4 regions of the Glutamicibacter endophyticus genome follow, and region 4 is predicted to be linked to each of the others. Evidence: riboswitches for the same ligand, from Rfam matches in the RefSeq annotation. Region 4 holds a riboswitch; each other region holds the start of a gene.
The links. A riboswitch is a leader RNA that binds a small molecule or an ion and turns the genes downstream of it on or off. The one in region 4 is predicted to bind S-adenosylmethionine.
Positions count from the first base shown of each region.

Region 1: linked by a shared signal. The riboswitch ahead of ACJD00_RS02805 (hypothetical protein) and the one ahead of ACJD00_RS03275 (O-acetylhomoserine aminocarboxypropyltransferase/cysteine synthase family protein) in region 4 are both predicted to bind S-adenosylmethionine.
Region 2: linked by a shared signal. The riboswitch ahead of ACJD00_RS16040 (flavin reductase family protein) and the one ahead of ACJD00_RS03275 (O-acetylhomoserine aminocarboxypropyltransferase/cysteine synthase family protein) in region 4 are both predicted to bind S-adenosylmethionine.
Region 3: linked by a shared signal. The riboswitch ahead of ACJD00_RS04465 (bifunctional o-acetylhomoserine/o-acetylserine sulfhydrylase) and the one ahead of ACJD00_RS03275 (O-acetylhomoserine aminocarboxypropyltransferase/cysteine synthase family protein) in region 4 are both predicted to bind S-adenosylmethionine.

Region 1 is NZ_CP174200.1:572,049-579,143, reverse strand. It holds gene speB (agmatinase) at 1-642, opposite strand, end outside; gene ACJD00_RS02825 (hypothetical protein) at 793-1,218, opposite strand; gene ACJD00_RS02820 (helix-turn-helix domain-containing protein) at 1,305-1,868, opposite strand; gene ACJD00_RS02815 (sodium:solute symporter) at 2,044-3,558, shown strand; gene ACJD00_RS02810 (DinB family protein) at 3,648-4,172, shown strand; SAM riboswitch class IV at 4,217-4,327, shown strand; gene ACJD00_RS02805 (hypothetical protein) at 4,343-4,609, shown strand; gene ACJD00_RS02800 (VIT1/CCC1 transporter family protein) at 4,665-5,771, shown strand; gene ACJD00_RS02795 (5'-nucleotidase, lipoprotein e(P4) family) at 5,774-6,571, opposite strand; gene ACJD00_RS02790 (LOG family protein) at 6,680-7,095, opposite strand, start outside.
Region 2 is NZ_CP174200.1:3,443,279-3,450,373, forward strand. It holds gene ACJD00_RS16025 (MFS transporter) at 1-250, opposite strand, end outside; gene ACJD00_RS16030 (ZIP family metal transporter) at 295-1,035, opposite strand; gene dnaB (replicative DNA helicase) at 1,071-2,429, opposite strand; gene ACJD00_RS16040 (flavin reductase family protein) at 2,909-3,424, opposite strand; SAM riboswitch class IV at 3,493-3,608, opposite strand; gene ACJD00_RS16045 (DUF1345 domain-containing protein) at 3,753-4,466, opposite strand; gene ACJD00_RS16050 (DUF664 domain-containing protein) at 4,603-5,070, shown strand; gene ACJD00_RS16055 (helix-turn-helix domain-containing protein) at 5,081-5,398, opposite strand; gene ACJD00_RS16060 (dihydrofolate reductase family protein) at 5,620-6,198, shown strand; gene rplI (50S ribosomal protein L9) at 6,293-6,751, opposite strand; gene rpsR (30S ribosomal protein S18) at 6,767-7,006, opposite strand; gene ACJD00_RS16075 (single-stranded DNA-binding protein) at 7,067-7,095, opposite strand, start outside.
Region 3 is NZ_CP174200.1:934,493-941,587, reverse strand. It holds gene ACJD00_RS04480 (SGNH/GDSL hydrolase family protein) at 1-301, shown strand, start outside; gene ACJD00_RS04475 (class I SAM-dependent methyltransferase) at 317-1,054, shown strand; gene metX (homoserine O-acetyltransferase MetX) at 1,297-2,448, opposite strand; gene ACJD00_RS04465 (bifunctional o-acetylhomoserine/o-acetylserine sulfhydrylase) at 2,454-3,797, opposite strand; SAM riboswitch class IV at 3,890-4,009, opposite strand; gene ACJD00_RS04460 (VOC family protein) at 4,364-5,008, shown strand; gene ACJD00_RS04455 (GNAT family acetyltransferase) at 5,063-5,500, opposite strand; gene ACJD00_RS04450 (CPBP family intramembrane glutamic endopeptidase) at 5,511-6,284, opposite strand; gene ACJD00_RS04445 (aminoglycoside phosphotransferase family protein) at 6,376-7,095, shown strand, end outside.
Region 4 is NZ_CP174200.1:673,190-680,284, reverse strand. It holds gene ACJD00_RS03285 (hypothetical protein) at 1-1,477, opposite strand, end outside; gene ACJD00_RS03280 (cystathionine gamma-synthase) at 1,567-2,769, opposite strand; gene ACJD00_RS03275 (O-acetylhomoserine aminocarboxypropyltransferase/cysteine synthase family protein) at 2,766-4,091, opposite strand; SAM riboswitch class I at 4,375-4,465, opposite strand; gene ACJD00_RS03270 (LysR family transcriptional regulator) at 4,705-5,646, opposite strand; gene ACJD00_RS03265 (DUF1852 domain-containing protein) at 5,770-6,762, shown strand; gene ACJD00_RS03260 (methionine synthase) at 6,780-7,095, shown strand, end outside.

The DNA of each region.
Region 1 (7,095 bases), 100 kb from region 4:
ACCGAAGCCGAAACGCTTGTCGTCTTCGAGATCCTTCTTGCCGTAGAGCGGACCGCGGGTACCCACGTGGCTGATCGCCTCGGTATCCAGGATGCCTTCTTCGACGGCGCGGCGGAACGGGGTGCCGTGGGTGTATTCGGCACCGAAGTAGGTGTCCCAGGTGTCGAGGTGGGCATCGAAGTGCAGCATGGCGACCGGCTGGCCGGCACGCTCGGTGGCCGCACGCAACAGCGGCAAGGCGATGGTGTGGTCGCCACCGATGGTGACCAGCGAGGAGCCATCGGCGGTCAGGTCCAGGGCGTTCTGCTGGATGGTTTCGATGGCTTCATTGATGTTGAAGGGGTTGACCGACATGTCGCCGGCATCCGCGACCTGGCTCAACGCGAACGGGGAAACGTCGGTGGCCGGGTTGTATGGGCGGATCAAACGCGAGGCTTCGCGCACGTGGTTGGCGCCGAAGCGGGCTCCGGGGCGGTAGGAGACGCCGGAGTCGAAGGGTACGCCGACGATCTTTACGTCGGCCTGCTTTACCTGGTCCAAACGTGGCAGGCGGGCGTAGGTTCCCAGGCCGGCGTAGCGCGGGGTGAGCGCGGCGTTGATTGGGCCAAGGTTGCCGTTGTCTTCGATGCGAATTTCTTCCATGGCGAAGATCCTTTCACTGTCGATCTGACACTCCACGGTGAGTTGTCAAATATGAAACGTAGGTTTTCTACCATGCTATTTAGAGGGCAGGGTCACGTCAAGGCTACGCCGCCAAGACATGAAAAAACCCGGGCGAACCCGGGTTAATTTTTAGCCGTCGACTCGGCCATCTGCGGCACTCACAGGGGGCCGAGCCCCGCGGACCAACGCCCTGTCGACCTCATGGATCCCTATGCCAAAGGCCAGGGACACCGCCAGAGATTTAATCATCAGTTGCTCCAGCGAGTACGCCACCCAGACCAGTTGCACCGGTCCGGCCAGCACGAGAATGAACATGCTCCAGAGCAGATACATCGCGGAGGTATGTGCCCCAAAGAGCTGCGGGTACCGCGCCCTGCGGCGCACCGTAGCCACTCCGAGGGCGATAATCACGACGGCCAAAATAGCCGCCCCGATAATGAAGAAGTTTCGTTGCGTGCGCAGGAATGTGAAGGTCACGCCAACCAACAGGCCGGTGAATAACGCCAACCCCCAGCCAATACTCTTCGGGGTCGAGTTGGATTTATCCTTGCTCACGCATTCCTCCCTCCCGCGCCGCTACTTTTCCTCCGCCGTAGTCAACACAGAGGACACCGACTTTAAGAATACGCGGTCAGCGGAGGCTAGAGCACCATTGTCCAGGTGACCACGCAGGGCTCATCGATGGGATTGATCCAGCTATGCGGTTCGCGGCCCGGGAAGGTGACGGTGTCTCCGGCGCTGAGCTCAATGCGTCGCTCCGGAAGAATGAGGATGAACTTTCCCGAGTGCACATGCAGAATCTCGACCTGACAATCCATCGAGTACAGATCGTCCTCGCCGGCTCCGTGTGGAGCGATCTCCGCACGGATAACCTGGACTCGTTTTTCGGTTCCCGGCGTAATCAACTGCTCGGTAATGCCCTCGCCGCCCAAGGAAATTCGCGGAGCATCGGCCAGCCGAATGATCTGCGTCTCGGGCACGCTGAACAGCTCCCCGACCTCGATACCCAACACCTCGCACAGCGAAAGCAACGTAGCGACCGACGGGCTGGTGAGATCGCGTTCGACGCGCGAAAGAAAGCCCTTGGTCAGGCCCGTCATTTCGCCAACCTGCTCAATGGTCAGGCGACGAGCCTGACGTGCGACTCGCAGTCGGGATCCAATATTGATGGCCGAGCCACTCGGCTCAACCGGCAACGCCTTCATTCGGGCAGTTCCCCTTTCCTCGGGTGGGTGCCCCAGGTTCAATCCAACGTAATTTTCGCCGGAAGGGGTTACATGCCCACGCATCGTAAACTACCATTCGTTTACCAATAGAAATATTTTGTTTCCGCAATCATCCACGCGGAGACACACTCGCACTCGTAAGTTAGGGACCATGATGGAAATCGTCAATGGCGCCATCGTCATCATTTATCTCCTAGGGATGCTCGCCTTCGGCTGGTGGGGCAAGACCCGCACGCACTCCAATTCGGACTTCCTCGTCGCGGGCCGTCGACTCGGCCCCGTGCTCTACACCGGCACCATGTCAGCCCTCGTGCTCGGGGGCGCCTCCACCGTCGGCGGCGTCGGACTCGGTTACAAATTTGGCCTCTCCGGTGCCTGGCTCGTTGCGGCCATCGGTATCGGCGTGGCCGCCCTATCGCTTTTCTTCGCGCCAAAAATCCAGCGTTTGAAGATCTTTACCGTTTCGCAGATGCTGAGCCTGCGTTATGGCTCGAAGACGGCCACGAACGGCTCTGGCGTGGTGATGCTCGGCTACACGCTGATGCTGGCCGCTACCTCCACCGGCGCCTACGCCACGGTCTTCACCGTCATTTTCGGTTGGGACCGCTGGCTGGCGATCCTCATCGGCGGCGCCATTGTGCTGATTTACTCCACCATTGGCGGCATGTGGTCGATTACCCTGGCTGATCAGGTCCAGTTCTTCATCACCACCGTTGGTGTCTTTGCCCTGATGTTGCCCTTCACGCTGTCGTCGGCCGGCGGACTTTCAGCTATTCGCGACCGCCTCGAAGCCGAGTTCTTCACCTGGGACGGCATTGGCACCCAGACCATCATCACCTACTTCGTCGTCTATGGCCTTGGCATGTTGATCGGCCAGGACATCTGGCAGCGCGTCTTCACCGCCCGTACCGACAAGGTCGCCCAATGGGGTGGGCTGACCTCCGGAATCTACTGCATCATCTACGGCGTCGCCGGCGCGATGGTGGGTATGGGCGCTCGTGTGGCGCTACCGGGACTGGCCGAAACCGCGAAGGACAACCCGGACGTTGTCTTCGGTACCGTGGCCAGCGACCTGCTGCCCATCGGTCTGGGCGGCATCGTGCTGGCCGCCGCCTTGGCTGCCATGATGTCCACCGCCTCCGGCGCCCTGATTGCCTCGGCAACCGTTGCTCGCAACGACGTGTTGCCTGTCGTGGCCAACCTATTCGGTCGCACGGTGCAGGTGGATCACGAGAGCAACCCGGAAGAAGACGTGAAGTCCAACCGTTACTGGGTGCTGGGGCTCGGCGTGCTGATCATGTTGCTGGCCATCGTCTTTACCGACGTGGTGGCCGCGTTGACCATTGCCTACGACATCCTCGTCGGCGGTCTACTGGTCTCGATCCTCGGCGGACTGATCTGGCGCCGCGGCACCGGAATCGGTGCGGCCTCCTCCATGGCCGCCGGGGCACTGGTGACCCTTGGCACCATGATCTACCTCGAGATTCAGGCCGAAGCGCCCTTCGCAGGCGTGTACGCCAACGAACCGATCTACTACGGCCTGGCCATTTCCGCCATCGTTTACGTGGTCGTTTCCTTGGCCACCAAGCCGACCGATGACTCGGTTCTCGCACACTGGAGCGAACGCTTGTCCGGTCGCTCGACCGAGGAAGGCGTGCGCCGCAGCTAGCCGGGGCACCCGCTGACCGGCAGGGGGCCGCGAACCACTTGGTTCGCGGCCCCTGTTCTTTTGCTGGAGATCTTCCTAGGCTGTGGACCATGAGTCTTAGTCAGGATCCAGGCGCGCAGCGCGTTCGAGAGTACCTCAACGAGGCGCGAGAAGCAGTGTTATGGAAATGCGCCGACCTGTCGGAGGCCCACGCCCGGCAGGAAATGACCGCCACCGGAAGTAGCATCATCGGGATCGTGCATCATTTGACGGCAACGGAGTACGCCTACTTCGGCGAATGCCTGGGCAGAACTCCGCAGGACGAACACATGCGTCAGGTGCTGGCCAGCGACGACCCACAGGCAGAATTCACCGTCCCAAAGGAGCTGACCCTGCGCGAGGTCTGCGAAAGCTACCGCCGCGCCATCGCTTTCGCCGAAGCCGCCTGCGACGAGCTCGAGCCCACCACCGCGGCCGAAGTAACCTGGTGGGTCACACACCGGCACACCAATCTGGCCCGCCTCGTCACTCACATGTTCGGCGAAACAGCCCGCCATGCCGGTCATATCGACATCTTGCGAGAACAGCTCGACGGCTTCGCCGGACTGTACGCCCATGCCCCGAATCTGCCGTAACAGAATTCGGTAGGCCACGCCGTACGGTAATATCGGCCGTGTAGCTTCACGAGATGTGGCGCCAAGCTCCGACTGGCCACACACCAACCCCAAGTTCATGGGTGGTTCGGATGAGGAAGCGGTCCGTGTGCCATTGCCACGGGCAAGAGCTTAAGCGCGAAGGATCGCCCATGGCCGACGCCGTGTTTCCCTTGATCGATACCCATGCCAATGTTGTCCGATTCCGGAGACAGGGCCGCTGGGAAGAATGGGGCATAGCCAATCCCGACGAACTGCTAGGTACGCTCTCGCGCGCGGTCGATCGGCCACGCTTCGACGCCGAAACACAGCAATTGTTGATCCGCACCGCCGCGCGTGGAGCCCGCGGAGGCCGGCTGCGCGTATTTAGTCTTGCCAAATTCCCCAGTCCCGCTTCGCTGGCTAGTGTGGGGAGCTGAGAAGTTCGCCTTCGCCGGGCGTAGCAGCCCGGCTTTGCCCCAGGAGCAACAACGCATGAGTAGCGACAGCTCGTCAGCACAGCCCACCTCGGCACAGATCCGCCGTTGGCGGCGCTATTTGGCCGATGAAATCGCCGAAGGCGCCATCTATCGAGAGCTGGCCGAACGCCGCACAGGGCAAGAACGGCAGATCCTGCTGGGGCTCGCGGAGGCCGAAGAACGGCATGAGGCCTATTGGCGGACCAAACTCGGCGAGCATGCACGCCATGTGCGTCCGTCGACCCGCCGCATGTTCCTGCGCTGGTTGGCACGTCACTTCGGGTCGGTCTTCGTGCTGGCCTTGGCTCAGCGCGCGGAAAGTAGCTCCCCCTACGAAAAGGATGCCGACGCCACCGCACAGATGGCGGCGGACGAACAGGTACACGAGGAAGTCATCAGGGCGCTAGCCACGGCGGGACGGGCACGCCTCTCGGGCAATTTCCGGGCCGCGGTTTTCGGGGCCAACGACGGTTTGGTCTCCAACTTGGCCCTCGTCATGGGCGTCGGGGCCACCGGCGTGGCCTCTGGTTTCGTGCTGTTCTCGGGTATCGCGGGCCTTTTGGCCGGCGCGCTGTCCATGGCAGCCGGTGAGTATGTGTCGGTACGGTCGCAACGCGAGCTGCTGACCGCCTCGCGGCCCACACAGGTCACTCTCGCGGCGGCCCCGAACCTGGACCTCGATGCAAATGAGCTTGTGCTGATCTACAAGGCGCGCGGCATGAGCGACGAAGATGCCGAGCACCGAGTTGCCGAACGCATGGGCCTTTTTACCTGTGACTGCAACCCTTCCTTCTCCTTGCATCCAGAGGCTCGCGCCGAAGAACTTGAGAAGGAGCACGAGGAGCTTGGCTCGGCCCCGGGCGCGGCAGCTTCCTCCTTCGCCTTTTTCGCCTCCGGCGCCGTCATCCCGATCCTGCCGTATATCTTCGGTCTGTCGGGCACCGGCGCGGTCGTGCTCTCGCTGGTCCTCGTCGGGTTGGCGCTGCTTGGTACCGGCGGCGTGGTGGGGCTGCTCTCCGGCGCCTCTCCGCTCAAGCGCGGCTTGCGTCAGCTCGGCATCGGGTTGGGGGCGGCGGCGGTCACCTACTGCCTTGGTCTGCTCTTCGGGACCACCGCCGTCTAACCTCACCGGCCTTCGCTTGGCTCCACATCCCAGCTCTCGAGCGTGGCCTTGGACCAGCTGCCGTAGGTTGGGTTCGGTAAGACGAACCATTCCCGGCCGAACTTGTCGGCTTGCTGCTGCACCAGTTCATGCTGGGTTTCCAGATCGCTTCCGGCATAGGCAGCGTCGAAGTCATGCATCGTGTCGCCCAGTTGCATGACCACACGGTGCTCGCTCTCTACCGCAGCGCGTCGTTCCTCCTTGGGAGGCCCGAGCAACAGCACCTGGTCTTCAACGGCCTGCGGTAGGCCCAGGCGCTGCAGGTCCGCCAACGTATCGTCGAGGTTCGCTTCGGTCCGATCGGAAATGTAGTAGATGTGCACCCCGAGCTCGTCGGCTCGTTTAAAGAAGTCCAGGGCCCCGTGGATGAGCGTGGGATCGCCTTCGCGTTCCCAATGGTCCCAGGTGTCCCAGGTGCTGTAGTCGTGGCAGTTTTCTAAATCGCGCGCTAGCAGGGCGCTGTTATCGATGGCGGTCTCATCGAGGTCGGTGATGATGGCCAGGTCTTCGCGGAGTTTGCCGCTTCGTCCCTTGGAGGCCTGTTGGACCACTTTTTCGAGTTGCTGCGTGGCCAACGCGTAGGTTTGTCCCTGCAAGGCCATGGCCTCGGCCGATTGTTGTTGCCAGCGCAACCCCATGGCATATTCCGCGACCTCACAGTGAGACTCGGCTCCCGCGGCGGCCGGCTCACCGCTGGCTAGCGCGTACCCGCCCAAACCACCAATGGCGAGGGTGGCTGCCACAGCAATCATCTTCTTCATATCGTTTCCTCCATGCGGTACGAACCGGTACTCCGACCGGCCTGACCGCGCCTACGCTAGCAAAGATAGTTGCCCACGTCACAGGTCGTTCCGTGATGTGTACACGCGCTAGCTTTGCAGCGTCGCACGGGTACGACGGCGTAGCGGTTGGACCGACTGCAGGAACTCCACGGCCGCGGCCCCCGAGTCCACCAGGGCAATCCGGAAGCGCATTGCTTTACCGGCGGACAGCGCTTTGAGCAGGGGGTACACCGGCAGGGTTTTCGTCCAATGTTCGACGCCGACCAAGACGATCGGGGTCACGCGGGCCGAGGGGGCATAGTAGTTTTCGCACGCATCTTGGAAAATCTCCTGCACCGTACCGGCGGATCCGGGTAGCACGATGATCCCGCCGTTGGACTGCTCGAGAAGGATCGATTCACGCATCGAGTTGGCGAAGAACTTCGCAATGTGGCTGGCAAACAAGTTCGGTGGCTCGTGCCCATAAAACCAGGTCGGTATGCCCAGCGAACAGCCCGTCCGGG
Region 2 (7,095 bases), 750 kb from region 4:
GGTCGGCCAGTTCACCGGCGGCCACCATACCGACCATGCCGCTGGCTAGCGGCGCGGAGAAGGCCAGCGCGTAGAGCTCGCGCCCCTGTAGCGCTTCGCTGATGACTGGCATGGCGGTGGTTACCGCCATGACCTCAAATGCCACCATGAACACCAGCACGAACATGCCCAGAGTGGTGCCCAGATACTTAGGACTGAAGACCGTCGTCGGTCGGGGATGGATCCGTTCGGACGGACCGGTTGAATGCATAAAGCTATTCTTTCACTGTCTGGGCCAGAAGCCAGCAGGACTGACTAGCCACCGATCACATGCAGTGCGAAGGCCGAGAGAAATCCCAAGACGACCAATAAACCGGTCAAGTCGCCTTCGCCGGCATAGGCTTCGGGAATCATGGTGTCGGCGAGCATCGTCAGGATGCCGCCGGCGGCCACCGCGGTGGCGAAGGCCAACACCTCCGGGGCCGCACCAGCCAGCAGCAGGTAGCCTAGGGCCGCGGCCAGTCCGGAGGCAACGACCGTACCGGCCCACAATCCGAACACCGAGCCTGCGCTGCGCCCTCCGGCCTTCAGGTCCGCGGTACTGGCCAGCCCTTCGGGGACGTTGGAGATGAAAATCGCGGCAACCATGGTCGGGTTGATCCCGCCCCCGGCCACGAGGCCCACTCCGAGGGCCACCGATTCCGGGATCCCGTCAATCAGTGCACCGATCGCGATGGCGATACCCGAATTGTTCTGCGCACCGCTACCGCTGGCCGCGGCCTTACGCTTCGGGCGGGCGCCGACGAGCCGGTTTGCAGCGAAATAGAGCAACGAGCCGGCGGCTACGCCACCGGCGGTCGCCAGCAGGCCTCCGGTGTCCGCCGCTTCGAGCACAAGTTCGAAACTCAGCGCGCTAATCAACACCCCAGAACCAAAGGCCATCACCGCGCAGATGATGCTACGCGGTATCCGCAGGAACCAGGCCAGCCCCGCGCCGAGCAACAGCGCCGCACCGGCGACCGAACCCCAGAGGAATGCAGTGAGAGCCTCGAACATGGCCCCAGCCTATCGACCCGGCAGTGGAATCTCCGCTAGCTCGGCTCGTTCGACATGTTGTTGAAGCGAGAGTAGTGACCTTGGAAGGCCACGGTGATGGTCTTGGTGGGACCGTTACGGTGCTTGGCCACGATGACATCGGCCTCGCCCGGGCGGTTTTCCTTGTCGTAGACGTCATCGCGGTGCAACAGAATGACCATGTCGGCGTCCTGCTCGATGGAACCGGATTCACGCAGATCCGAGACCATGGGCTTCTTGTCGGTGCGCTGTTCCGAACCACGGTTCAGCTGCGAGAGCGCAATCAGCGGGACATCCAGTTCCTTGGCCAGTAGCTTCAAGTTACGCGAGAACTCGGAGACTTCCTGCTGACGCGATTCGACACGCTTTCCCGAGCTCATCAGCTGCAGGTAGTCCAGCACGATCATGCGTAGCTCATTGCGCTGCTTCAGGCGACGGCACTTGGCGCGAATCTCCATCATCGACATATTCGGTGAGTCGTCGATGAACAACGGCGCCTCGTTGAGGCGTCCCATGGTGGTAGCGATCTTGGTCCACTGCTCATCGGCCACATCGCCCTTACGCAGCGCCTGCAACTGAATGGAGGCCTCGGCGGAGAGCAGGCGCATGGCGATTTCATTGCGGCCCATTTCCAGCGAGAAGAACACGGTGGCCATACGGTGCTTGATGGCTGCCGAGCGTGCGAAGTCCAGGGCGAAGGTGGACTTACCCACCGCCGGGCGAGCCGCGATGATAATCATCTGTCCGCCCTGCAGGCCCTGGGTCAGCTCGTCGAATTCGTAGAAGCCGGTAGGCACACCGGTAATGCCATCGCCGGCGTTAGCGGCGTTCTCGATCTCATCGACGGTGCCTTCAATGATGTCGCTCAGGCGCACATAGTCTTCGGAATTGCGGTTTTCGGCGACCTTGTAGACCTCGGCCTGGGCCTCGTTGACGATGGCATCGACCTCGCCATCGGGTGAGTAGCCCATTTGCACAATGCGCGTACCGGCATCCACCAGGCGGCGCAACACCGCACGTTCACGCACGATCTCCGCATAGTAGGCCGCGTTAGTTGCCGTGGGGACTTGCTGGACCAGATTGTGCAGGTAGGCGGCGCCACCTACGCGCGCCAGCTCATTGCGTTTGGTCAGCACATCGGCCACGGTCACCGCATCGACCGGCTCACCGCGACCATACAGGTCCACGATGGCCTCATAGATAAATTCGTGGGCGGGACGGTAGAAGTCCGCACCGCGCACCACCTCGACGACGTCGGCGATGGCATCCTTGGAAAGCATCATGGCGCCCAGCACGGAAGACTCGGCGGCCAGATCCTGTGGAGGTGTGCGCCCCGCATCCGCGTCGCGGCTTTCGTACGTCGGCTCAGCGCTCATAACTGACACTTCCATCCCCTTGAGTTCCACCCGGGCGGCTCTGCCCCCACCTTTTAACCAACTCACCAACACTGTCAGGCGTTACCGACAGGTTGAGTCGTGACATTGTGGATATTCGTCCGCCCTGTGCCAACGATAGGCGCGTTTACCACGGATCGAAACCCACTTATCCACAAAATATGTGGATAAAGGTGAAGCCCCTGTGGATTCGCTGTTTACGACTTGGGGAGAACTCTGTGGATTATTAAAATCACATCTTGTCAATAGCCATCTGACAAGGCCGTTTAGAAAATGGGTACTGTGGATACAAGTTTATTTTTCACAGTTATTCAGCCTGTAGATATCGCCTGTCCACAGCGAATCACCGCGTTTCCGGGGCTTTAGACAGGTTTTCAACCCCTTATCAACAAGTTATCCACTGGATTGTGGATAACTATGTGGAATCTTTTCATACCTTATGCAGAGTCGGGCGTGTGACCCTAGACAAGCGCGGGCAGTCGGCGAATGGCCGAGTCATGGAAAACGACCGGGTCATGCTCGGCCACCCGGTGCGCATGCACGCGCAGTAGCACCACCCAGTGATCGCCTGCATCGACCTCGGAGTAGATCGAGGTTTCAAAGTGGGCGGCCGAGTCATCCAGCAACAAGGCCCCGTCGGCGGTAACTTCGGTGGAGACGCCGGCAAAGCGGTCGCCATGCTTCGACGCCAACTGGGCACACACCCACTCGTTGCGTTCACTGAGCACCGAGATTCCAATGCGTCCAGCCCGCCGCAACCGAGGCCAGGTTCGCGAGGACTTTTGCACAGCGAACATCACCAGCGGTGGCTCGAGAGAGACCCCAACGGTAAAGGAGGACGCCACGAATCCCTCTTGGCGCCCATCTACGGTGGCGCACAGGGCTGCAATTCCTGAGGGGTGTCGGGCAAAGACCGTACGCAGGGAGTGAGAATCGAGATCGTAGTTCAGCGGCAAGGTTTTATCCTTCGTTCTCATGCCCACCGATGCGTGACATGGACGCTCTGCGGCACGAGACCGCGGGTTTCCATGGTTTTCGTCTCGATGTGCGGTACTTGCCCCGCACGGCCAGTACGGGACCGAATCGTCACCTGGAGCACCCCACTACCGTTGAGAGGGTTGCCGGCCGACAAGCCAGGGCTAGATGTCGACACTCTTGATTCTGTTAAGAACAATATGGGCTACATGACGCGAGGGTCAAACAAACTGCGTAGCAAAGCTCAATATTCACCGGTTTATTCGACCCGCCGCGTCACTCACGGACTCGCGCCGCGTAATCTTCGTTGTTCACAAGGCGTAAGCGGGCTCAGCCCAAAATGCTGCCACTGATCAGCGAGATAATCATCGCCAGCACCGCGGTGTTGAAGAGAAAGGCCACATAGGTATGCGTCCGAATGGTGCGCAGGCCCTGGCGGGTGCGCGGGGTGCCTCCGTTATAGGCTCCCGCGGCCGAGACCATCAGCGCCATGGAAAGAAAGTCACCGAAGTCCGGTGCCTCGCGGATGTCGAAGTCAATGTGTTCACCGGCGGCATTTAGCCGGAAGTACTGCAAGGCGAAAGTGTAACCCACCGAAACCCAACTGGCCGCGGCCGTTACGATAACCAGCGCGGGTACGAGCGCACTGGGGCTGTCCCATGGCGTGAGGACCAGGCAGATAGCCACCACGAGTGAGGCTAGGGCAAGCGAGAGGGACCACGCCTGCGCGTCGTGTGCGCCCATGAATCGGCTCAACTGGCTCGGCCCGTGCTGCCATTGGTAGCGCGCGATGCGTTCGAGCAGACGTGGGTCGGTGCGGGTATATAACCAATGTGTCCAGCCAAGATTAAGCACCAGTGCCAAGGCCAAGCCACCGCCAACAGCGGTGACCAGCAACGCCGCACCATTTATGTCGGAGCGGGAAAGTAGTGAACCGATAAGGAGCGCAGGCAAGAGCGGTAGCGAGGTTACCGCGAGCCGGAAGCCGTCATCGAAGGCAAGCCGGCGCCACCGCGCGCGCAAGGTTCGCTTGGCCGATTTCATAGCTCAACTCTCGCACAGAACGAGATGACATGAGGTGCATTGCGCCATTGTTTCGCGAAATAAGCCCCGTTCAGGGGCGTGTCTTAATGGCTATAGTGCAAGTACACCGCCGGTGGCGACCCCGAATGGAGCCAGTATGCACACCGAGATTCCTGACCTGCTCGACGCCCTGGGAGACAGCCGTTCGCTCTTGCGCGAGGCTTACGTAGATCTCGACGAGCAGGGATTTACCCATCGGCCCCACCCCGGAGGGCCCAGTCTCCAAGATCCCCTGCGGTTAGCCATTGAACTGGAGCTGGGGTGGTGCGCGCTGATCACACACGGCGAGCGAGCGCAGGACACCCAACCTTCCGTCGCCACGGCGAGCTCGTTAACGGCCGCCCTGCAGCAGTATGCATTGGTGGCCGCGGCCACCGATGCGCTGATCAGTTCGCTCACGGTCTTCGACCGGCGGCTAAGTGTTCCGCCAACCCCATGGACCCCGCCGGGCAGCACGTGGTCCCTGCGCCGCGTCATTGCCCATCTGATCACACAGACGGCATTTCAGGCAGGCCAGGCCCAAACACTACGTGCCGGGCTTGCAGCGGCCGCCTCGGGGTCCTGAGCGCGCCCGCTTAGAAGATTCGGATACTAGAGGCCTGAGGTCCCTCAGTCGAGTCCACCTCGAGGCGTAGGCTACCGCCCAGTGCCTCGACATAGCGCTGTAGTGTCGCGAACTGCACCCGGTCGAATTCGCCGCGCTCGAGCTTGCCGATCCGCTCCGCTTTGACCTTCAGCAGGGCGGCCAACTCCTGCTGGCTCAAGCCCGCGCGCTCACGGAGCTCACGCAAGTTCTCTTCACGTTCGGCCTGTTCAAGACTCCGCCGATGTTCGGCCACACGTTCCTTGGCGGAATCGTCCAACTGCGACTGGTCGGGAAAGACTGCGCCCATGCTAAAACCCCATTGTTCTGCTTGATGCCGGTGATTCACGGCCCAGCGTAGCACCGGGGCGTCGGCGGATCCGCCTCCGTGTTAACTCATGACCACGTTCCGCTGGGCACCGCCACAGGCCCTGATCGAGCGCGGGAGCTTTCGGGCTGTTGAGCCCGCGGTGCGCGGCGTAGACTAGGCGTCCACGGGCCTTGTCGGCAGAAATGGGCTAGGGGGACAGCATGTCTCAAACGTTCACCTATGACGTGTTTTCAAGCCTGGATGGATATGCCAGCGCCGGTGAGCACTGGGGCGGCTACTGGGGCAAGCAGGGCCCCGAACTCCTGGCTCGGCGCCTAGCCATCTATTCGGAGCCCTGCCTGCTAATACTCGGTGCGGCTACGTACCGGCTCTTCGCGCATTTCTTGGCCACCGAGCCACCGGATTCCGAGGTCTTCGATCCTTGGGTCAGCGCAATGCTCGGCCAACCGATGCTGGTGATCTCCACAAGTCTGCGCGAACCGCTGGAGCTACCCAATGCGCGGCTGGAGCGGGGTGATGCGACCGAGGTGGTGGCACGGTTGCGCGAGGAATCCAGCGTGCCGCTGCGCTCTCATGGAAGTATTCGGATGAACCGAGCGCTTTTGAATGCCGGGCTGGTCGATATCGTGCAGCTTACGGTTTTCCCGGCGCTCACCGGTGCCAGTGGTAGCGACCGGATCTTCGCCGAGGTCGGCGACTTTGACCTGGAGCTACTAGATGCCCGACTGCTGGATTCACGCACCCAGGAGTTGAGTTATCGTCCCACCCCGCACCCCTAGCGGGAGTACCTCGTAACTAAAAACGCCAATGGGTGGCACCCCGTTCACGCGGAACGGGATGCCACCCATTGATCAAAGTGAAGCCGAAAGGGCCTTACTTCTTGGCGGCAGCCACAACCTGCAGGCGCAGGTTGGCAACGACGTCCTCGTGCAGACGCACGGTGGCGGTGTAGTTGCCGGTAGCCTTGATGCGGTCATCGAACTCGATGTTGCGCTTGTCGATCTTGCCCAAACCGGCAGATTCGACGGCAGCTGCAATGTCAGCGTTCTTGACGGTGCCGAACAGGCGGCCGTTAGCGCCAGCCTTGACGGTGACCTTAACCGGCTGGGACTTCAGCGATGCTGCCAATGCCTGAGCTTCCTCGAGATTGGCAACGGCGCGAGCAGCGCGAGCAGCCTTGATCGACTCAACCTGCTTCTCACCGCCCTTGGTCCAAATGAGTGCGTAGCCGCGCGGCAGCAGGTAGTTACGGGCGTAGCCGTTCTTTACCTCGACAATGTCGCCAGCGGTACCCAGACCGGATACTTCGTGAGTCAGAATGATCTTTGCCATGGTGGTATCCCTTCCTTAACCGCGGCCAGCGCCGGAGTAAGGCAGCAGGGCAACTTCGCGGGCGTTCTTGATAGCCTGTGCGATCTTGCGCTGTTCCTGAACGGACACACCGGTCACGCGACGAGCGCGGATCTTGCCGCGGTCGGAGATGAACTTACGCAGCAATGCGGTGTCCTTGTAGTCGATGACGGTGATGTCAGCGGCCTTCAAGGGGTTGGACTTTGGTTTGGGCTTACGGATTTCAGCCTTAGCCATCGTGGAGCTCCTTAGCTTGGGAGCCCGCAGAGTGATCTGCGGGATGGTGAATAAATGAGTTTAGAAAGGTGGTTCGTCGTTGCCCGGGT
Region 3 (7,095 bases), 260 kb from region 4:
CCGGTTACATTTCTCGCCGCTAGGACACCAGCAGATCGCAGCCATGGCCTTAGATTCGCTGAACGTCTCGCATGAACTCGACCTGGACATCGCCGTCGACCCGGATCTGCGTTCTTGGCGCGAGGCTCGCATCGATGACCTGCAATGGGCCCGTGAGCATCTCGCCCCGTGGGTGCTACGCCGTCTGCGGCACCAGTCCTCCGGCGACGGAATCACCCCCAAGCGTCCCGAAGCGGTACCGTTTTCAACGCAACGGGCAAACGATTCGCTCGGCGCCGGTGCCGAAAGCGACCAGCTCTAGCGCAAAGGACCGGCCATGGCTTACACCCACCCACAATTGGCAACGCTCTACGATGAGGATAATCCCGACGGGCCGGATCATGATTTTTATCGAGCCTTAGCCGAAGAGATTCAGGCCGAGGTAATTGTGGATGTGGGCTGTGGCACCGGCCTGCTGACGGTGAGCTTGGCCGCCGAAGGACGAACGGTTGTAGGACTAGATCCGGCCGCGGTGATGCTCGAACAGGCACGGCAACGCCCCGGCGCTGAGCGCGTGCAGTGGATTGAGGGAGATAGCACTTCACTACCTGCGTTGCGGGCAGACTATGCGGTGCTCAGCGGCAATGTGGCGCAGCATATCCCCGATCCGCAGTGGCAACGCACGCTGAACGACCTGCACGAACGGCTCAGGCCGGGCGGGATGATCGCCTTCGAATCACGTAATCCGCAGGCGCGCGCTTGGGAATCCTGGGTCGGCGAAGGTAGTACGACCAGGCACACCGCGGCCCTCGGCCCGCTTCGTGAATCCACGCAGCTGCGTGGCATAACCGGTGAGGTGGTTTCGCTGCGTTTCGAAACCCAGCGACTAACTACGGGGCAGCAAATCGTTGAGGACCTGGACCTAGTCTTCCGCACGCGGCAGCGCATCACGGAACAGCTAGTACACGCTGGATTTACCCTCAGGGCCGTGTATAGCGACTGGCAGCACTCCGCTTTTACCGGTACCGAGCCGCTGATGATCTTCGTGGCTACTGCCGGGACGCGGCGGAGCTGATCAGATGCGCCGGTCGTCGATCTCCGTCCGCATGGCGGCGCTGATCAGCGCCCTCTTTGCCATGCTGAGCTTCTGGTCTCTGGGCACAGGGAACGACCGGGCAGCTATAGGCTGTGGCGCTATGGCCGTGCTCTGGGTGGGCGTGTGCCTCTGGCGCTCCCGCCAACGAACTACGGCCCGCAACCGCGAAGCTCCATCGCATACTGAGGAGTCGGATTACGGGCCGTAGCGCATTTCCATATTTAGGGCTCTTGCTCGAAAACCAGATGGCTGAGCACCCCGTGCAGCTGTTTGGCGTCCGTCAGGAAACCATCGTGGCCAATGGGTGAGTCGATGTAGTACACCGGCTTCGGCACAGGCAGTGCCGCGGCCAGCCGTTCGGACTGTTCCGGGAAGTACAGTCGATCGCTACGCACTGCCGCAATTACCACGTTGACCTCCGCGAGCCGGGCCAATGCCGCCTCGAAGGAATCGAAACCACGCGCGATATCGTGGCTCATCAGCGCCTCGGTGAGCACCACATAGCTGTTCGCATCGAAACGGTTGACCAGCTTGCCGGCCTGGTGGTCGAGGTAGCTCTCCACCTGGTAGCGACCGCGTGGCCAGGTTGCAGATCCCAGTGGTTGTTCTTGGCCCTGCGCCGTCCGCCCGAAGCGGTGTTCCAGTTCCGCCTCGGAACGGTACGTAATGTGGGCCAATTTGCGGGCGATACCCAAACCCGCATCGGGGCCTACGGCATTTGCGTAGTAGTCCCCTTGAGCGAAGTATGGGTCCTGCCGAATCGATTCGATTTGCACCTGAGCGAAGGCGATCTGTTCGGCAGTGGACTGACCGGTGGCAGCCATAACCACCAGATTCCTCACCCGATCCGGATACTGCACGGCCCATTCCAGAGCGCGCGCTCCACCCATGGAACCACCCATCACCGCATGAAACACGTCGATCCCTAGGACATCGGCGAGTTTCGCCTCGACGTGCACCGCATCGCGAATTGTGGTGAACGGGAAGCGCGACCCATAGGGACGGCCATGCGCGTCGTGGCTCGATGGTCCGGTGGAACCGTTGCACCCACCGAGCATATTGACGCTGAGCACGAAATATTTATCCGTGTCCACGGTGAGCCCCGGACCTACGAAGTCAGCCCACCAGCCGGGCTGTGCGGCATGCCCGGTTGCCACATGTGCATCTCCGGTCAGCGCATGCAGCACCAGCACCGCGTTGCTGCCCTCGGCATTGAGCGTGCCAAAGGTTTCGTAGGCCAGCTCCACCTCGGGCAGGTACCCTCCGGTTTCAAAATGGTGCTCACCCACGGACAGGCGGCGCACAATGCCGTCCTGTCCGTCGATGGTCGGGTGATCCGAATACGTCGGCTCGGTAGTCACGGGTATGCTCATATGCCTTAGCGTGTCTCTTGCAATTCCTTCGAGCCGAGCTCACCTACGGCGGCGAAGCCGAGCTCGAGATCGGCCAGAATATCCTGGATATTTTCGATGCCAACGCTCAACCGCACGAGGCCCGGACGCACACCGGCGGCCAGACGTTCCTCGGCGGAGAGCTGCGCGTGCGTGGTGGAGTCGGGGTGCACCACCAGCGAGCGCACGTCGCCGATGTTGGCAAGGTTGGAGTGAAGCTTGAGTCCATCGACAAAGGCTTGCCCGGCGGCGGTGCCACCGGCCACTTCGAAGGCCACGATGGCCCCAACACCCTGCGGAGCGTACTTCTGCCCACGCTCGTACCATGGCGACGAAGGAAGCCCCGCGTAGCTGACGGATTCGACCAGTTCGTGCTGTTCAAGGAATTCCGCCACGGCCTTGGCATTGGCCACGTGGCGCTCCACGCGCAACGACAACGTCTCAAGTCCCTGTGCGATCAGGAACGCGTTGAAAGGTGCCACCGCGGATCCGAGGTCACGCAGGAGCTGGACCCGGGCCTTGAGGATGTAGGCCAAGTTGGCCCCGAAAATGCCGTTGACGCCAAGGTCACGGGCGAAGACCAGGCCGTTGTAGGACTCGTCCGGGGTGTTGAAGCCCGGGAATCGTTCCGGGTCCTTAGCGAAGTCGAAATTCCCCGAGTCAACGATTACGCCAGCGATGGCGGTGCCATGTCCGCCGAGGTACTTGGTGGCCGAATGAATGACAATATCGGCGCCCCACTCGATCGGACGGACCAGGTACGGCGTCGCTAGGGTGTTGTCCACGAGCAACGGCACGCCGGCTTCGTGGGCCACGGCGGCCACACCTTCGATGTCCAGCACGTCCTGGCGCGGGTTGGAGACTACCTCACCGAAGAAGGCCTTGGTGTTTGGACGCACGGCCTCGCGCCATGCCTCGAGATTGTCCGGGTCGGCCACGAAGGTAACCTCAATGCCCAGACGCTTCAGGGTGTGCTTGAGCAGGTTCTGCGTACCACCGTAAAGGCTGGGGCTGGCCACGATGTGATCGCCGGCTTCGGCGAGATTCAGAATGGCGAAACTGGTTGCTGCCTGCCCGGAGGACAGTAGCAGTGCGCCCACGCCGCCTTCGAGATCTGCGATGCGGTTTTCGACGGCTTCCTGCGTGGGATTGCCGATACGGGTATAGATCGGCTCAAGTTCTTGAAGTGCAAATCGCGCCGCGGCGCTCTCGGCACTCGGGAAGACGAACGACGTGGTCTGGTAGATCGGTAGCGCACGTGCACCGGTCACCGGGTCAGGTGTCTGTCCTGCGTGGATCTGACGAGTTTCAAAGGACCAATTCTGGCTCATGGTTTTCCTCCAATTAGTTCATAACTAGTTAGGGGTACACCACTGAAAACACACCTGCATGGAAGACCACACGGTGGCGCCTTCCAGGGAGTAACCCGCGCTTGTCCTGAGCACGCATCTGCGTGCAGGGCCAGGTCTTCACCCGGGGCACCCCACCGCGGTTGGAGGGTTGCCGTCCAGCGAGCCGGGGCTTGTCGCTGGAACTCATGACCTAGCTATAAGTCTGCCGACTGTCGAAGAATTTTGCAATCTGTGACATATTGACGTGACGCAGTGGGTCACAATCACGTAATCAGGGAATCAGATCAAAGAATATTCGACCAGCACCCTGAAGCGGGAAACCCTGGACAGAAAACCGCGCGACTTCAGAACGCAGCGCGCTTACCTAGACACCACCGTCGCCCCACTTCTGGCAGCACTGCATAGTGATCGACCAAACCAGCTCGAGGGCAACACTTTGGATGCGACCTGCGGTTTACTCCAGCAAATAGGCTCAATGACGGGCCCAAACTCAACTAAGGTAACCCTAAGTCGAGACTTGAATCACATGGTGCAATGATGTAGCCATGATGAGGCTAGATCACGTTTCGTACGCTTGTGGCCCAGATGGGCTGATGCCTACTGCCGAGCGGGTATCCAAGACCTTGGGATTGGATTTCGTCAAAGGTGGCGTGCATCCACGATTCGGAACTCGCAACGTAATTTTTCCGCTAACGAACAATCAGTACCTCGAAGTTGTCGAGGTACTGAATCACCCGGCCAGCGACAAGGCCCCCTTCGGCCAAGCGGTGCGGGCCCGCTCCGAGGCCGGCGGCGGCTGGATGGGCTGGGTTGTCTCACTCGATGACCTCTCGGACGCCGAGCAACGGCTGGGTCGTGAATCCGTGCCGGGTAACCGCAAGTTCCCAGATGGCCGTGAGCTGACTTGGCGCCAGATCGGCATCAAGGGACTCATCGCCGATCCGCAGGTCCCCTACCTAATTCGCTGGGACGAGGGCACCGAGGAATTGCACCCCTCACGCGCGCTAGAACCGCGCGGTTCGATTTCGCAGATCTCGATCGCCGGATCACGTGATCGGGTACTCGAATGGCTTGGACAACCGCGTGAGGTAGTCCTAGGCGACGTCATCATGAATTACCAGGCGCCGAACGGGACTCCTGGCATCATGTCGGTAACCTTCGAAACTCCGAATGGCACCGTGGTTCTTTAGAACTTTGCAGTGTGAGGTCGGCATACGCCCTTGGGGCGTGCCGACCTCCACGTTTTAAGGCGATGCATCCAGCGTCTGTGGAAGAACCATTCCCAGCACCTCGACGCGTTGTCTTTCAAAACCCAAGGCGCGATAGAAGTCACGGGCCTGCTCATTGCCATCGCGCACCATCAATTGGACCTTGGGTACTCCTCGCTGTTCAAGCCAACTCGTCCCCGCCTGCACCATTGCACGCCCGAAGCCTCGACGCCGCGCCTCCTGAGCTACCGCAAGATAATAAAGCCACCCACGGTGCCCGTCGTGGCCTACCATCACCGAAGCGACCAGCTGCCCGTCGACCATCCCGAGGAGCAGATCCGACGAGGGCCCCGTGATAGCGCGGCGGATATCTGCCCGAGCATCATTCCAGGGTCGCAGTAGCTCGGCCTCCTCCCACAAAGAAATCAGGGCGGTACCGTGCTCTTCGGTGGCGGCAACAATTCTGATGTCCATGATCCGTCTCCTAGTTTCCGATGCCGATGGCCGGGCCAATGAGCATAAACCCGACAAAGCCCACCGCGTCTAAGAGGAAATGGGCTATCACTAGTGGCATTACCCGGCCATAACGCTGATAGATCCAGCCGAAGACCAGTCCCATGACGAAGTTGCCGAGGAACGGTCCGACGCCCTGATAGAGGTGATAGCTACCGCGCACGAGCGCTGAGACCACAATGACCGCCATGGTCGAGAGCCCGAAGAACCTCCGGTAGGCACCGAGAAAGGCCAGCATGATGACTTCTTCGAGAATTGCATGGCGCGCTGCGGATAGCAGTAGCACCGGAATGCTCCACCAGTATTCGGCTAAGTTTGCTGCGTGCAGCGCTGTGGTGATCCCTAGGGCCCGGCCTGCCGCGTAGAGGCCCAGGGTGCCTAATCCCATGGCGAGGAAAAGTGCCGCACCCATCAGCAGGTCCCGGAATGGACGCCGCAGGTCGAAACCAATGTCATGGACGGTACGACCGAGGGTCAGGCGCAGGAAGTACAGACTGAGCACCACCGGGACGAGCGCAAAAAGTATGTCGAGGAGCTGGTAAGTCAGGTCTAGGTAGGGCCGCGTACTTAGCGAGTTATTCAGCGACGTGGTTTGCTCCCCCAGCGGCGCACGCGTGAGCTTGTCGAGGAAACTGACCAGCGAATACACGGCGCTTTGTCCCAGTGATAGGGCCAGTACCAGTAGCACTTCGAGACGTGGTGAACGATCGGCGCGGGACGTAACGACAGGCAGTTGAGGTCTCACCCCATGATCATAGGCAGTGACTGCTGTGTTTGCACTGAGCGAGTAGCGGCTAAGGTTGGTTCTGAACCCACATGTCAATCCGAGGATCCTGATGACGTCGTTAGCTTTAACTGCCGAACGAGAATTTGCCCGCGACTTTTATCCGTCCGTCGACTGGGAGCAGGCCACTATCAATACCGGCGGGCAATTTCACCGGGTGCTCATTGCCGAAGGGCAGGCCGTGATCCGAATGGCCCGTACTAAGCAGGCAAGTGACGACATGCCGCGGTCGGTGCAGTTGCACGCACGCATGAATGAACTACTGGACTATCAAGTCCCTCGGCCGTTGAGTGGCGTTGGACGGTTTCAAGATCTCAACGCGGTCGTGATGAGTTATGTTCCGGGTACCGCTCACCCGCCGCATCAAGGCGATCCTCAGGTATTACGCCGCGTGGTGACCGAGCTGGCTCGGATTCCCCTCGGTGAGCTTGAGGGATTACTAGCCGAACCTTTCGCATTCCGAGGTCCATGGACCGAAACACGGATCGCCGAAACCTACAACGGGTTGCCCGTTGAGCTCCGCGCCCCCGCCCAAGCGTTGTGGGCCCAGCTTCCGCTGCTGGCTCAGGTTCCCGCGGGCCTCGTTCACGGCGATCTAGCGGGTCATAACATGCATTGGGTCGATGGAGAACTCGTTGGGCTACTCGACTGGGACTTAGCCGCCGGATGGGATCCGGCGCTCAACAGCGCGTACCTTGGGTTATGGCATGGGCGCGAGTTGATCGAAAAGATTGCACCCGATCCGGCCACCGCCCACCGCGCCAAAATCTGG
Region 4 (7,095 bases):
GTTTGATGTGGTGCGCCTCGGTGCGCCCGGCGGGCATGTGACAGCCCGGGTAGATGCAGCCGCGGTCGCGGGCCGCTAACGCCCGGCGCATATGCGGTGGGAAGAGTCGTTGTGCGCGGCCCACGTCGAGCGCCTGGCCTTGGCCGCCGAAGACCACCGGGTAGATTCCGGACCGGCACAGTTCAAGCCGTAGCTCCTCCGCAGTCAGCGGCAATCCGTGTTCGGTCACCGCAGCCCCAAGTTGGCAGGCGCGCATCTTCTCGTAGTCCAGATGCACGATCACGCTGGCACCGGGCAGGCTGCCGGTTCCGCGGCGGCTGCCGCGGGTCCGCAGCGCGGTGACCAGTGCGGTCAGTCGGCGTAGTTCGACGGTCAGCTCGGGGAGTTCGGTTATAGGCTCTTCCTGGGTCGCCGGTGAACTGGCCGCGGGTTTATCTATCTCGGTGCCCGTCGACTCGGGGCCGGAATCAGAAGCGCCGACGTCGGGAGCCGCGGGGTTCGGGTCGCGGGCCCAGTCCGGCATCGATTCCTCGTCGTCCCACGAGGGCGCGGCGAGCGCACCGGTAGCCTGGGCGACGCTATCGAGTGCCTGCGAGGCCAGTTCGAGCCGGTTTCCGACCCCTGTGCGCGGGTTATCACCCTCGTCGACGGTTCGCTCGAATACCTCGGCTTGGTCCGGCAGCATCTTCAGCGTGTAGTGCATCAGCCCATTGCGCAGACCCCGTTTATATAGACCGGCTTCGGCCAGTAGCGCGCGCATGCTGCGCTGCTGCGCTACCCGGGCGGCACCCTCGTCGCGCAGCCGTTTGGATGCGGTGCTCGGGTCCTCGGCAATCAGCCGCAGGGCGGTGTGTTCAAGCTCGGTACGCTGCACATCGGTGTCGGCCTCGGGAAGGTCGTTGGATAGCCGTTCCAGCGTGCTGGCCGCGGTGCGTAGGGTGCGCGGATCCACCGCGGGTGCCTCGCCCGCGCCGGGGGTCGTGCCGGTATTACGGGTGGTGGAAGTGGTCGGAGTTGCGAATTGTTCGGCCAGCAGTGGGAAGTGCGGGGCGCGGCGGGTGCCGTCCGCGGCGACGGAGCCAATCAGCGCGCGGGCCGAGGCCTGGCGGCCCCGGGCCACACCCACCGAGACACCCAGCCAGGATGTGAGCATGTCGATACTGTTTGCATAAGCGCCGCGGCCGTCGGCCCGGGTGCCGGTAAGCGCGCGAAGTTCTTGGGGCGATGGGGCCGACGGCAGCGCGGCCAGGCGATCCAGCGAGGCGGTGGTGAGTTGATGCGCGGCGCTTCGCTCCAGTGCGTCGATCACCACCGGGTAGGTACGGGACAACGCCGCCTCGGCACGGTCGGTGAGCGCGGCGAGGTAGGCCGCATGCCCGGGGGCCATCTCGCGCCCCAGCAGCTCAAGGCTCGCCCGCTCGAGGGTGCTGACCGCGGTGGCCAGCTGGGCCAGAACGGTCGCGTCGTCGGTACTCATAACCACAAGGTTGCGCCCCGACACCGTGACCGGTATCGGGGCGCGAGCGAGTTGTGGACAACGCCGGGGTGGCGCGCCTGGATGGCGTGTTAGACGGTGAGCACGGCGCCTTGGTCCGCGCGCTCGGCCAGTGCCAGCCCGCGTTCGAGGTCGGCCAGCAGATCCTCGGTATCCTCGATCCCGACCGACAGGCGCACGAGTTCGCCGGGGATTTCCAGCGGGGTGCCAATCAGGCTGGCGTGGGTCATCTCCCGCGGGTAGCACACGAGCGATTCCACTCCGCCGAGCGAGACGGAGAGCTGGAACAGTTCCATCGACTCGGCCAGCGCCCGCGCGGCGGGTTCACTGTGCAGCCGCAACGAGACGATTCCGCCGAAACCGCGCTGCTGGCTGGCGGCCAGTTCGTGGCCCGGATGGTCGGCCAGTCCCGGGTAGTAGACCTCGGCCACCTGCGGTTGCTCGGTGAGCCAGTGCGCAATGCGGCCGGCGGTGGCGCAGTGCCGTTCCATGCGCAACCCCAGGGTTTTCAGCCCGCGGGCGGCCAGATAGTTATCCTGCGGCCCGGATACCGCGCCGCCGGCGAACTGCTGGTAGCCCACGGCCTCGGCCAGCGACTGTCCGCGGTGCAGATAGTCGGCGACGATGACCGCACCGCCGAGCACGTCGGAATGCCCGCCAATGTATTTGGTGGTGGAGTGCACCACCGCATGCGCCCCAAAGTCCAGCGGGCGTTGCAGGTAGGGGGTGGCGAAGGTGTTATCGACGACGAGCAGCGCCCCGGCTTCGTGGGCCAGCGCCGCCCACCCGGCGATGTCGGCGATGCCCAGCAGCGGATTGGAGGGGGTTTCCAGCCAGAGCAGGGCGGTGTTTGGGCGCAGCGCGCCGCGCACCTGATCGAGGTTGGTGATATCCACGGTGCTGGCACTGATCCCCCACTTGTGGTGTAACCGGGTGATCAGCCGGTTGGTGCCGCCGTAGCCGTCGGCGCCGAGCACAATGTGATCGCCCGGGGCGAGCACGGCGCGCAGCAGGGCGTCTTCGGCGGCGATGCCGGAGGCGAAGGAGAAACCCGCGGCCCCGCCTTCGAGGGCGCTGAGCTGCTCTTCGAAGCCGCCCCGGGTGGGGTTGGAGCCGCGCGAGTATTCATGCCCGGCACGCAACACGTTGATGCCGTCTTGGATGAAGGTGCTGGTTTGGTAGATGGGCGGGATGACCGCCCCGGTGTGCGGGTCTTTGCCTTGGCCGGCGTGGACGGCCAGGGTGTTGAATCCGTGGCGTGGTGAGGTGCTCATGCGAAGGCTCCTTCCGGGGCGAGGGTGATCTGTGCGGCGGCGTGATCCAGGGCCTGGAACAGGTCGGCGATGAGGTCGGCCGGCTCCTCGAGACCGATGGATAGGCGCAGCGTTGCCTTGGAGAGTCCGGCGGCGGCCAGTTGTTCGTCGTTGAGTCGACAGTGGGTCATGGTGGCCGGGTGGACCACCATCGAGCGCACGTCGCCGATGTTTGCGGCCAGGGTGAAGAGCTGCAGGGCGTCGAGCACCGGGGAGACCAGGGAGGCGTCGGCCAGTTCGATGGCCAGCACGCAGCCGGTGCCGCGCGGGGCGACGTGGGCGGCCAGCTCGTGGTCCTGGTGCCCCGGCTGGCTCGGGTGGTGCACCCGGCGCACCAGCGCGTGCCCGGCGGCGGCCTCGGCAAGTTCCAGCACGGTACGCTGCACCCGTTCGGTGCGCACATTGAGCGTCTCGATGCCGGTGAGAATGCCGGAGGCGGCGGCCGGCGACAGCGAGGGCCCGAGGTCATGCAGGAATTTGGAGCGCACCAGCATGGCGTAGGCGGCGCTGCCGTAGCGTTCGAGCAGGGAGTACTGCCCGTAGCGCGGACGCGGCGCGGCGATCTGCGGCCAGCGTGCGGCGTCGGAGAAATCGAAGGTTCCCGCGTCGACGACCAGTCCGCCAAGCACCTGGCCGTGTCCGGCAAGCGCCTTGGTGGCCGAGTGCACGACGATATCGGCCCCGTGCTCGATCGGGCGGTAGTTCGCGGGGGTGGCCAACGTGTTGTCGACGACCACCGGAATGTTGTGGCGGTGTGCTAGCTCGGAGAGTCCCTGCAGGTCGAGCAGCGTGCACAGCGGGTTGGAGACCGATTCGACGAAGAAGGCGCGGGTGTCCTCTTCGATGGCGTCGGCCCAGGCGCTGAGGTCTTCCGGGTCGACAAAGCTCACGCGGATTCCGAAGTCGTTGAAGGAGTCGGTGAACAGGTCCACGGTGCCGCCGTAGAGCTTATTCGAGGCGACGATGTGCTTCGCGCCCTGGGTCAGCGCCAGCAGCGAGAGGGCGACGGCGGCCTGCCCGGTGGCGGTGGCCACCGCTTGGGCCCCGCCTTCGAGGGTGGCGACGCGTGCTTCGAGGGCAGCGACCGTGGGATTGCCGGTGCGGGAGTAGGTGAATCCGGGTTCGCGCAACGCAAATTTTTCGATGGCCTCGGCGTGCGAGCCGAATTCGTAGGCCGCGGCGGCGTAGACCGGGACGGTGAGTGGACGGTAGGGGCCCTCGGGCGAGTATCCGGCGTGGACTGCTGAGGTGGCCCCGTGCCAGGTGCTGTTCGGCTGTGACATATGTGCGTGTTCCTTGCCGGTTGGATGTCGGGTGGGGTGGGCGGAGATCAGGCGTGCGCGCTGATGCGCATGCCGGTGCGTTGCATACTGGTGGCGACGTGGCGCACCGGTGCGTGTTGGCGGGGTGGCGATGCCATTGCTTCGCTCATGTCTCCTCCTCGTTTCTCGTCACACGAGGGAGTGCACCGATCGGCGTCTATGCGAGGTACCTGGTAGGGAGGGTTGCTGCCCTCCCCTTCACGGTACGAGGCACAGCGCAACGTCCAAGGGCGTTGTCGGAACTGCTCCATCGTTCCTGGCGGTAGCACCTTTCGGTTTCCCGATGGTTGCTGCGACGTCGACGAGCCAGATCTCTCGGTCGCTCTTGATGGGGTGTTGTAATTCCATGGTTCGGCATGGGCGCCCGAGGAGGCAAACGGCACCGAACCGCGTGCTTCACACAACGCCAATCCGCGTCATATGTCGCAGTGTCGTCATATTGACGGCCCGGTGAACGCCTCTTTATGACATGCGCGGTGAGCCAAGATCCGCGAAATTCCGGGATTCGAGCGCCAAAAGATGTCGCGCCGGGTCGCCCGATGACAGTTCATGACACGCAGGAAGAGCGTTGGCGTCAGCCGAGCAGGTGAACTCCGAAGCTCGCGACCACCGAACGCACCTCGTCGAGGTAGCGCTGGGCCTGATCGGTGAGCGGGACCGCGGCGTGGTCGATCCAGCCGATCTCGATGCGTTCGTCCACATCCAGCGGGATGGCCACGATCGAGGGGTCGAGTTCGTCGCTGATGATGCCGGTCGAGATCGTGTACCCGCCGAGTCCGATCATCAGGTTGAAGATGGTTGCACGATCGGAGACCCGAATTTCGCGTTTGCTCGAGAGCGTGGAGAGGATTTCTTCGGCGAAGTAGAAGGAGTTGCTCGCCCCCTGGTCGAAGGTGAGCCGCGGTAGCTCCTCGAGATCTTCAAGGGTCGCCCGCTCCCGCGAGGCCAGCGGGTTGCTACGCGAGATGAAGATGTGCGGGTCGGCGAGGAATAGCGGGTGGAACACCAGCCGGGACTCGCGCAGCAGTTTGTCGATGACCTTCCGGTTGAAGTCGTTGCGGTAGAGAATGCCGATTTCACTGCGTAGTGTGCGGACATCTTCGATGATGTCCTCGGTGCGTGTCTCGCGCAGCGAGAACTCGTACTGCTCGGCCCCGCTGGCCTGGACCATCTTCACGAAGGCGTCGACGGCGAAGGAATAGTGCTGGGTGGAGATCCCGAGGAGGCGGGGTGCCGGCGGCCGGTCGAGATAGCGTTGTTCGAGCAGTTCGACCTGTTCGAGCACCTGCCGGGCGTAGCCGAGGAATTCCCCGCCCTCGACGGTCAGGGCCACGCCCCGCGCGGAGCGGACCAGAAGCCTGCGCCCAACCCGGGTTTCGAGTTCCTTCATCGCCGCGGACATCGTTGGCTGTGCGACGTAGAGCAGGTCGGCGGCCGCGGAGATCGACCCCTCGGAAGCAACCGTGAGGAAATAGCGCAACTGCTGCAGCGTGAGACCGTTCACTCCTTGAGCCATAGATTTAGTCTATACGAATCCATAGTCACGTCGAGTTACCTGATATCCGCCGATTCACTGCATGATTGACGAAACGACTTCCCCCGGCCTTACTTCAGGCCCCCTAGCACCAGATTGGCCGCCATGGCACACGCGTTTACCTTTAGCATCAGCACCACTGACTTCGACGAGCACTACACCCCGTCGGCGAGCTCGCGCATTACGACGAACTTCGCCAACCTGGCCCGCGGTGAGAACCGCCAGGAGAACCTGCGCAACGCGTTGACGATGATCAACCGCCGTTTCAACGCGCTGGCACACTGGGACAACCCGGACGGGGACCGCTACGCCCTCGAACTGAAGATCATCTCGGCCAATGTGCACTTCACCTCCAACGACGGGCCTCAGCAGTTCCCGCTGCTCGAGGTGCTCGATACCTGGATTCTCGATAAGCAGACCGGCACCCGGACCCACGGCATCGTCGGTAATAACTTCTCCTCCTACGTACGGGACTATGACTTCAGCGTGGTCCTGCCCGCCGCGGTCGACGAGTCGGGCACCCCGGCGCTCCCGCAGGATTTCGGCGACCTGCACGGTCAGCTCTTCCAGCACTTCCTCGACTCCGAGGCCTACCAGGAGCACTTCGCGCAGCTACCGGTGATTTGCATCAGCGTCTCCACCTCCAAGACCTACCGCCGCACGGGCAATAGCCACCCTGTCTTGGGTCTTGAGTACCAGCAGGAGGACTACTCGCTCACCGACGCGTACTTCGCGAAGATGGGTCTGCGCGTGCGCTACTTTATGCCTGCCGGCAGCGTGGCACCACTGGCCTTCTACTTCCGTGGCGACCTGCTCAACGACTACACCAACCTGCAGCTGATCAGCACTATCAGCACCATGGAGACGTTCCAGAAGATCTACCGCCCCGAGATCTACAATGCGAACTCGGCCGCGCCGGCGGTCTACCGCCCCAGCCTGAACGCACATGATTTCTCGCGGACCCTAATCTCCTACGATCGCGAGGAGCGCACCCGTCTCGGGGCGACGCAGGGCCGGTACACCGAGGAGCACTTCATCACCCCGAACCGCGAACTACTCGAGCAGTGGGCCGCCGCCTACCCGACTCCCGTCGCTTAAAGACCCAAGGACGCACCATGACTAACAAGTTACTTCCGACCTCCATCGTCGGCAGCCTGCCCAAGCCCTCCTGGCTGGCTCAGCCCGAGACGCTCTGGTCCCCGTGGAAACTCGAGGGTAGCGAACTGCGCGAAGGCAAGTACGATGCCATGCGCGCGGCCGTGCTGGAGCAGACCCACCGCGGCATCGACATCATCAGCGACGGCGAACAAAGCCGCCAGCACTTCGTCACGACCTTCATCGAGCACCTGACCGGGGTTGATTTCGACAAGCGCGAAACCGTGCGCATCCGCGACCGCTATGACGCGAGCGTGCCCAGCGTCGTCGGCGCCG